Linked DNA regions of Humidesulfovibrio mexicanus. The protein of the gene in region 1 interacts with the protein of each later gene in a pairwise test. Links are inferred from orthologs where the notes say so. Each region holds a gene or a part of one and is shown on either strand. Other genes may lie near its edges.

Evidence for each region. The genes of interacting proteins can lie anywhere in the genome.
Region 2: the proteins of rlmN (region 1) and ftsZ interact in binary tests that used the Escherichia coli proteins (3 or more experiments, as listed by UniProt). The link is inferred for Humidesulfovibrio mexicanus from one-to-one orthologs.

The regions. Positions count from the first base shown.
Region 1 is NZ_FZOC01000006.1:166,101-170,521, forward strand. Bases 892-3,712 are described here. They hold rlmN (23S rRNA (adenine(2503)-C(2))-methyltransferase RlmN), read left to right. Parts: upstream 892-1,677; coding sequence 1,678-2,748; downstream 2,749-3,712. Other genes in these bases: CHB73_RS13020 (flavin reductase family protein), read right to left, coding at 892-1,346; CHB73_RS13030 (pyruvoyl-dependent arginine decarboxylase), read left to right, coding at 2,895-3,449; CHB73_RS13035 (deoxyhypusine synthase family protein), read left to right, coding at 3,539-3,712. Also shown: CHB73_RS13015 (YggS family pyridoxal phosphate-dependent enzyme), read right to left, coding at 1-586; more of CHB73_RS13020, read right to left, coding at 774-891; more of CHB73_RS13035, read left to right, coding at 3,713-4,421.
Region 2 is NZ_FZOC01000002.1:70,877-74,948, forward strand. What follows is about bases 962-3,919. They hold ftsZ (cell division protein FtsZ), read right to left. Parts: upstream 3,078-3,919; coding sequence 1,845-3,077; downstream 962-1,844. Other genes in these bases: CHB73_RS04115 (radical SAM protein), read right to left, coding at 962-1,730; ftsA (cell division protein FtsA), read right to left, coding at 3,143-3,919. Also shown: CHB73_RS04110 (FmdB family zinc ribbon protein), read left to right, coding at 1-99; more of CHB73_RS04115, read right to left, coding at 135-961; more of ftsA, read right to left, coding at 3,920-4,072. UniProt on the Escherichia coli protein: Essential cell division protein that forms a contractile ring structure (Z ring) at the future cell division site. The regulation of the ring assembly controls the timing and the location of cell division.

The sequences.
Region 1 (4,421 bases):
GCAGCTCCCGCAAATACTCGAACGCAGGCCCCGCCTCCTCCGGCGAGTCGAACACCGGCGGCAGACACATGAGCCCGCGCAAATCCAGCCCAAAGCCGCCCTCTCCAAGCGACAGCACAAGCCGGGCCAGCGCCGGAAGCTCCGCCTCCTCCACCCCGGCCTTCTGCTCCTCGCCCATGTTCACCTCGATGAGCACGGGTTGCAGCACCCGCGCCTCCCTGGCGCGCTTGGCCAGCTCGCGGGCCAGCTTCTCGGAGTCCACACTGTGGACAAGTCCGAAACGGCCCACCACGGACTTGGCCTTCTTGCTCTGCAAGCCGCCCACGAAGTGCCACAGGATGTCCTCGCCCACCAGCTCGTCCTGCTTGGCCAGGGCCTCCTGCGCGTACGACTCGCCGAACTCGCGCTGGCCGCAAGCCACAAGCGCGCGGATGTCCGAAGCGGGATGGAACTTCGAAATCGCCACCAGGCGCACCGAATCCGGCGCCCTGCCGGCCTGCGTGCAGGCCGCCGCCATGCGCGCGCGCACGGATTCCAGGTTGCGGCAAAGCTCCTCACGACGCCCGACTGTGGATGTATCGTTCATGCGGGCTGCATAGGACAAAAGAAGGGCCGAGGCAACGCGGCGGGAAAGGGAAAAGGCGGAGAGACGACGCGGGGGAGCGGGGAAACTTTTTTCAAAAAGTTTCCCCGCTCCCCCGCACCCCCTCACCCCTTCAAAAACGTTTATAGGGGGAATGGGGGGCAATCGCGCAAGAAGCTGCGCCCGGGGACTAGTCCATGTACGCGCGCCCCACGTTGAAGCCCTTGGCCACCACAGGACCGACGCCATAATACAGGCTCGCGCCCGGCGCGTAGATAAGGGGCTGCAGAAGGGACAAATCCACATGCCCGTCGGCCCCGAGCACCGACTCCTCCGCCTTCACGTCCACAATCTCGCCCACGAACTGCGTGTGCCCGCCCAAATCAAGCGTCTGCACAAGGCGGCACTCTATGGCCACAGGGAACTCGGCCACGTACGGCGCATCCACAAGCTCGCTTCTGACCGGCGTCAGCCCGGCCACCGCAAACTTGTCCGCCACCGCGCCCGAGACCATGCCCATGTAGTCCGCCTGCGCCACCTGGCTCTGGCCCGCAATGCTCACCGTGAACGCCCGGCGCGCCATGATGGCCGCGTAGCTGTGCCGCTCCTTGCGGATGGACACCGCCAGGCACGGCGGCGCGGAACAGCAGATGCCCGCCCATGCCGCCGTCATCGCGTTCGCCTTGCCCGCCGCGTCGTATGATCCCACCACCCACACCGGCGTGGGATAGGCCAGGGTCTTGGCTCCAAGTGACTTCTTCATGTGTCGCGCTCCTTGGCTGAAGATTCGTTGGGGGCACAATGGCCCAGGCCGACATGGTTCCGCAAGACGGCAGGGAGTATAGTATCGGGGGAGTGGGGAAACTTTTTGAAAAAAGTTTCCCCACTCCCCCGCCCCCCCTCGCCCCTTCAAAAACTTTTCATGGGAAGAACAAAGGGCGCAGACGCACGCTGGCCGACGCCGACAGCGAGGCCGGAAGGCGTGAACCGTTGGAACAGGGAGCCCGGCATAGGCCAAGCCATGACTCCGTGGCGCTGCGGCGGCCAATGGCGCCCCTTGTGCATCCGCCCGCGCGCTGGTACATGCTTGAGCGATGACCAACGCAGCGCCCACCCCGCCCAAGGCGGACCTCCTGAACCTCACCCGCTCCGAGCTGGAAGCCTTTGTGCTGGACGAGCTCAAGCAGCCCCGCTTCCGCGCGGACCAGCTGTGGCACTGGCTGTGGCACAAGAACGCGGCGGACTTCTCGGCCATGACCAATCTCTCCGCCGCGCTCAAGGCGAAGCTCGCGGAGCGCGCCGCCATCGTGCGCCCGTCAATCGACGTAGTCCGCGTCAGCCGCGACGGCACCATCAAGCTGCTCTTGCGCCTGGCCGACGGCGAGCGCGTGGAGACCGTGCTCATTCCCATGGCCGGACACTACACCCTGTGCCTGTCCACCCAGGTGGGCTGCGCCATGGGCTGCACCTTCTGCTCCACCGGAGAGTTGGGCTTCACCCGCAACATGACCATGGGCGAAATTCTGGGGCAGATTCTCGCGGCGCGCGCGCACATTGCGGAAAACGCCCTGCCGCCCTTGAAAAACCTCGTCTTCATGGGCATGGGCGAACCGCTCATGAACCTCACGGAACTGCTGCGCAGCCTGGAGACCCTGGGCAGCCCGGAGGGCATTTCCATCTCGCCCAGGCGCAGCACGGTCTCCAGCGTCGGCATTCCGCAAGGACTCAAAATTTTGGGAGACTCAGGCCTTGCCGTGCCCGCCATCAGCCTGCACGCGCCCACCCAGGAGCTGCGCGAAAAGCTCATGCCAAAGGCCGCCCGCGTGCCGCTGGAAGAGCTTCTCGCCTGTCTGGACAACTACCCGCTCAAGCAGCGCGAGCGCGTGACCTACGAATACATCCTGCTCGGCGGGGTGAACGACTCCATCGCCCATGCCAAGCAGTTGGTGCGGCTTCTGGGCCAGCGCCGCTGCAAGGTCAACCTCATCAGCTACAATCCCCCCCCGCCGCAGACCGGCCCCGCGCCCTACTCCGCCCCGGACCCCGAAGGCGTGCTGGCCTTCGAGAACTACCTCCGGAGCAAGCGCATCACCACGTTTCTGCGGCGCAGCATGGGCCAGGACATTGCCGCGGCCTGCGGCCAGCTGAAACTTTTGACCGGATAATCAACCCCTTGACCCGGCCTGACGGCAGGCCGCTTTTTGTTCTTGCCAGGGCTGGCCCAATTTTATAGTAGCCAGCCCTTCCAAAAAAATATATGGCGTCATTCGTCGGGACACCGGCGTTATTCCAAGCCCAGGAGGGTCCATACATGGCCAATCTTCCCATGGTTCCCACCCGCGCCTTCTTCACCAAGGGCGTTGGCGTTCACAAAAACAAACTGCAATCCTTCGAGCTGGCCCTGCGCGAGGCCGGCATCGAAAAACAGAACCTCGTCTACGTGTCCAGTATTTATCCGCCCAACTGCCAGCTGGTGACCCTTGAAGAGGGCGTGAAGGAACTGCATTCCGGCCAGATCACCTTCTGCGTCATGGCGCGCAACCAGACCAACGAAAAGGGCCGCCTGGTGGGCAGCTCCGTGGGCCTGGCCATTCCGGCCGACAAGGAGCACTACGGCTACATCTCCGAGCACCACAGCTTCGGCGAGGAGGAGAAGGAACTGGGCGACTTCGCCGAGGACCTGGCCTCCACCATGCTGGCCACCACCCTGGGCGTGGATTTCGACCCCGAGGTCGGCTACGACGCCCGCCGTGAGGTGTACCTCATGAGCGGCAAGATCATCGACTCCATCTCGGCCCCGGTTTCCGCCATGGGCGCAGCCAACATGTGGACCACCACGGTCTCGGCCGTGGTCTTCATCCTGTAGAGCCCGGCCGCAGCAAACAGACTGAACGAACAGGGCCTCCCGTTTCCGGTTCACGGGAGCGGGAGGCCCTGGCATAAGGAAAGAACGCCATGTCCACCATCAAGCGAATCCTGCGCGACGGCGCCAAGGACAACCTGACGCCGCTGACCACCCTGGACCCCGACTCCATCACCGACTTCGACGAGCTGCTTACGGCCATGGGCCGCACGGCCTTTGGCGGCCGCAGCCTGGGCGAGGCGCTGGACGTGCTGCAGGCCATGGTGGAGGATCCCGACTGCGTGGTGGTGGGCACCTTCTCCGGCGCAATGACCGTGGCCAAGCAGAGCAAGCTGCTCATCAAGATGCTCGACGAGGGCTGGCTGGACGTGGTGGTGTCCACGGGCGCGCTCATGGCCCACGGCTTCATCGAGTCCCTGGGCCTCAAGCACTTCAAGTACGACTCGGGCATGAACGACAAGGCGCTCTTCGACGCCGGGTACAACCGCGTGTACGACACCCTGGAGCCCGAGGCCAACTTCACCCAGGCCGAGCTCGTCATGCGCGAGGTGATGCACCAGCTCATGGACGAGCAGAAGGTCCAGCACCTCTCCAGCGAGCGCATCTGCCGGGCCATCGGCAAGCACCTGTGCAAGAAGTACGACGGCCCCGGCATCCTCAAAAGCGCGTATCAGAAGAACGTGCCGGTCTACATTCCGGCCTTCACGGACTCCGAACTGGCGCTCGACGTGGCCTGCGCCATCCTGGCCAAGGACTTCGGCCACCTGCTGGGCGAGAAAGGCCCGGAGGAGCTGCCCTTCCAGTTCAACCCCTTTCTGGACCTGTTCAGCTATTCCAAGAAGATGCACGGGGCCAAGAAGATGGGCATCTTCACCATTGGCGGCGGCGTGCCGCGCAACTGGGCCCAGCAGGTGGGGCCGTTCTTCGATGTCATGAGCGACCGCCTGGAGCGCGACCTGCCCGCGCGGCGCTTCC
Region 2 (4,072 bases), on another replicon or contig:
CGCCTGTCCGCCTGCGCCGTGCGTGTGGGCGGCGGGGTCGCTTCGGCCCCGCCGATGGGACCGACCGGAGGGTGCGGCGGCGGAGGCGGCTTTACCTGAGGGGCCTAAGTCCGGGCTCCCGTGCGGAGTCCATTTCAGATTTGCTCCAGCCAGCGGTCCATGCCGCACGCCCCGCAGCCCGCGCAGCCCAACGCCGGGCAGCCGGGACTGTGCACCGCGCGGTCTGCGCGGCCATACTCCCGCCACAAAAGCTGGCGCGAGACGCCGATGTCCACGACCTCCCAGGGGAAGGCTTCGGTTTCGCCGCGCTGGCGGTCCAGGATGTCCGCCGTTTCGGTTTCGAAGCGGCGCATGGCCTTTTTCCAGCCCCCCTCGGCCGCCAGTTCCACTAGCCGGAACGTCTCTTCCCCGCCACGCGAGAGCACGCCCTGCAGCCGCGCCTGAAACGGCGCGTCCACGTGCAAGGCCAAGCCCCGCAATTTGCGGGTCATTTCAGTCAGGCGCTTCTGCCCGGCCAGCAGCCCAGCCTCGGACATCATGGGCGCCCACTGCATGGGGGTGAAGGGCTTGGGCACCAGGCAGCTGGCCCCGAGCGTGATGCGCATGAACTCTCGTGTCCTGGCTCCGTGTCCGCGGTCGCGCGCGGCCATGACCTGCCCCAAAAACGCTTCGAGCTCGTCGTAGTCTTCAGCCGTTTCCCAGGGCCAGCCGATGATGAGGTACAGGCGCAGGTGGTTCACGCCCAGCCGGGCGCAGCGCTCCACCGCGTCAAGGAACACCTCGGCATCCAGCTTTTTGTTGGCCGCGCGCCGCAAGCGTTCGCTCGCGCCCTCCAGGGCCAGGGTGATGGTGCGTATGCCGCACTGGCGAAGGAATTCCAACAATTCTTCGCCCAGGCCATCGGCCCGCAGGGAAGACAGGGAGAATTTGGTCTTGCGGTCGGCCAGCCAGCGGAGAAAGGGCAGCAGGTCCGGCCAGTCGGTAAGGGCCGTGCCCACAAGCCCGACCTTGGGCGGGGCGGCCTCTTCCACAAGCCGCACCAGGTCGTCCATGCGGGCGTGGCGCGGGGGACGGTAGATGTAGCCCGCCGCGCAAAAGCGGCAGGCGTGGGGACAGCCCCGGTTGATCTCCAGCAGCATGGCGTCCGCAAAAGCCGCCTTCGGCCCTGTGAAGCCCGATGCCGCCGGGCAGGCCAAGAGGCCCGGCCGGTCCCGTTCCAGCGCCAGAACGCGCCGCACCGGGAGCGTGCTCATCCCCGGCACGTACAGCCCCGGCATGTCCTTCACGGAGGCCAGAAACTCCTGCTTGGGCACACCGTCGAAGGCCGCGCGCTTCATGGCCAGGCAGAATTCCGTCAGCCCGGCCTCGGCCTCGCCGACCCAGAAGGCGTCCGCCAGCGGGGCCAGCGGAGCGGGGTTCAGAAAGGCCACCGGTCCTCCCACCAGAACCAGGGGGTAGTCCGGGCGTTCCGCCCGTGAAGGCGGAACGCCCGCTGCGGCGAGCGTCCTGAGGAGGGGGAGGAAGTCCTCCTCGAAACTGACGCTCGCCGCCATCAAGGGGAAGAGTGTCAGATCCCTGCCGCTGTCATGCGCGGCAGGCGCGTTAAAGCCCTTGCCGAGGAAGAAGCGTTCCACGGCCAGCCCGGGCTCCTGGGACAGCAGGCGATGCACCACCTGCCATCCCAGGGCCGAGAGACCCATGCCCTCGTCGCCGGGGACCAGAAGCGCCACGGGAAGGCGGCCGCCGAGGTCCGGCGTTTGGGCCGGGGCCTGTCCGGGCCGGGGTGGGCGACCGCGTGACTGCTCGCGCCGCCGCTCCGCCCCGGAAGGGCGCCTGCCCACGGTCTAATCCGCGTTGCGGCGGATGAAGGCCGGGGTGTCCAGGGCCTCATCCTCGAAGAGGAATTCCTCTTCGCCCGCGCCCATGGCGCGCATGGAGGCGTAAGCTTGCCGTCCGTCGCCCGTCTTGACCGCGTTGGCGCGCACGAAGGCGGGCAGATCGCGGTTGGAGTTGGCGATGACCGAGGCGATGGTGCCGGTGCGGCGCAGGCCCTGCTTGGGGGCGACGGGAACCGGGTTCAAGAGCGGCTTGGTCTCCTTCTCCGGCTTGGGCGCGGCCTCGCGCTGGTCGATGCTGGTGGCGATGACGGTGACGCAGAGTTCGTCGCCGGCGTCGGGGTCGGCCACCACGCCGAAGACGATGTTGGCGTCCTCGTGGGCTTCCTTGGCGATGAGGTCGGAGACCTCCTGGATTTCGTCGGTGCTCATGTCCTCGCTGGCGGTGATGTTGAACAGCACCCCGCGCGCCCCGGCGATGGAGACATCCTCCAGAAGCGGGCTGGTGATGGCCTTGAGCGCGGCCTCGCGGGCGCGGTTTTCGCCGGAGGCGATGCCCGTGCCCATGAGGGCCAGGCCGGAGTTGGTCATGATGGCCTTCACGTCCGCGAAGTCCAGGTTGATGAGGCCGTGCACGGTGATGAGGTCCGCGATGCCTTTGACCGCGTAATACAGCACTTCGTCGGCCTTTTTCAGCATGGTGCCGAAGCCGGCCTTTTTGGCGGCCATCTGCAGCAGGCGGTCGTTGGGGATGGTGATGATGGAGTCCACCACCTGCCGCAACTCGGCGATGCCCTTGTCGGCCTGCTGCATACGGCGGCGGCCCTCGAAGTAGAAGGGCTTGGTGACCACGGCCACGGTGAGGGCCCCGGCCTCCTTGGCGGCCTGGGCGATGACCGGCGCCGCGCCGGTGCCGGTGCCGCCGCCCATGCCCGCGGTGATGAACACCATGTCGGTGTTCTGCACCAGCTCGCGCACCTGGTCGATGCTCTCAAGGGCGGCGTTGCGGCCGACCTCGGGATTCGCCCCGGCGCCAAGGCCCTTGGTGAGCTTGCCGCCCAGCTGGATGGTGTGGTCGGCCAGGGACTTCTCGATATCCTGGGCATCGGTGTTGGCCGCGATGAAGCTGACGCCGGACAGGCGCGACTGGATCATGTTGTTGATGGCGTTGCCGCCGCCGCCGCCGCAGCCGATGACTTTGATTTTTGCGCTCATGTCGTTCTCGATCTCGAAATGTGCCATGGGTTCCTCCTCCCAAAAGCTCTTTGGCTACAGTACGTGAAACTTCCCCTTGATCGAAACGCCTCTTAGGCGATGTCGACGAACCACTTCTTCATGCGTCCCAGGATCCGGTTGAAGACGTTGTCCTCGCGGATCCGGAAGTCCCCCCCGCCGGAGTTCGGCACCTGGCGCTTCTCGGCTCCGTAGAGCAGAAGGCCCACCGCCGTGGCGTACTTGGGGTTGTTCACCATGTCGTAGAGGCCGCCCACGTACTCGGGGTAGCCGATGCGCACCGGCAGATCGAAGACTTGCTCGGCCAGGTCCTGCATCCCCGCGATGAGCGAGGTGCCGCCGGTCAAGACCACGCCCGCGGCGATCTGATTCTTGAAGCCGCTCTTGATGAGTTCCTGGTCCACCAGGGCCAGAATCTCCTCGCACCGGGGCTCGCAAATCTCCGCCAGCACGCGTTTGCTCATGGCGCGGGAGTCGCGGCCGCCCACGCTGGGCACCTCGATGCCCTCGTCCACCTTGACCATCTCGGCCAGGGCGCAGCCGTGCTCGATCTTGATCTTTTCCGCGCTGGTCATGGGCGTGCGCAGGCCGAAGGCGATGTCGTTGGTCAGGTTGTTGCCGCCAAGGGCCAGCACCGCCGTGTGCTTGATGGAGTCCTTGGAGAAGATGGCGATGTCCGTGGTGCCGCCGCCCAGGTCCACAAGGCACACGCCGATCTCGCGCTCCTCGTCGGAGAGCACGGACTTGCTGGAGGCCAGGGACTCGAGCACGATGTCGGCCACATCGAGCCCGCTGCGGTGGCAGGAGCGCACGATGTTCTGCGCGCTGGTGACCGCGCCGGTGACGATGTGGACCTTGACCTCCAGCCGCACGCCCGCCATGCCCAGCGGGTCGGCGATGCCGCGCTGGTCGTCCACGATGAACTCCTGCGGCAGGGTGTGGATGACCTCGCGGTCCAGCGGAATGGCCACGGCCTTGGCCGCTTCGATGACGCGGTCCACGTC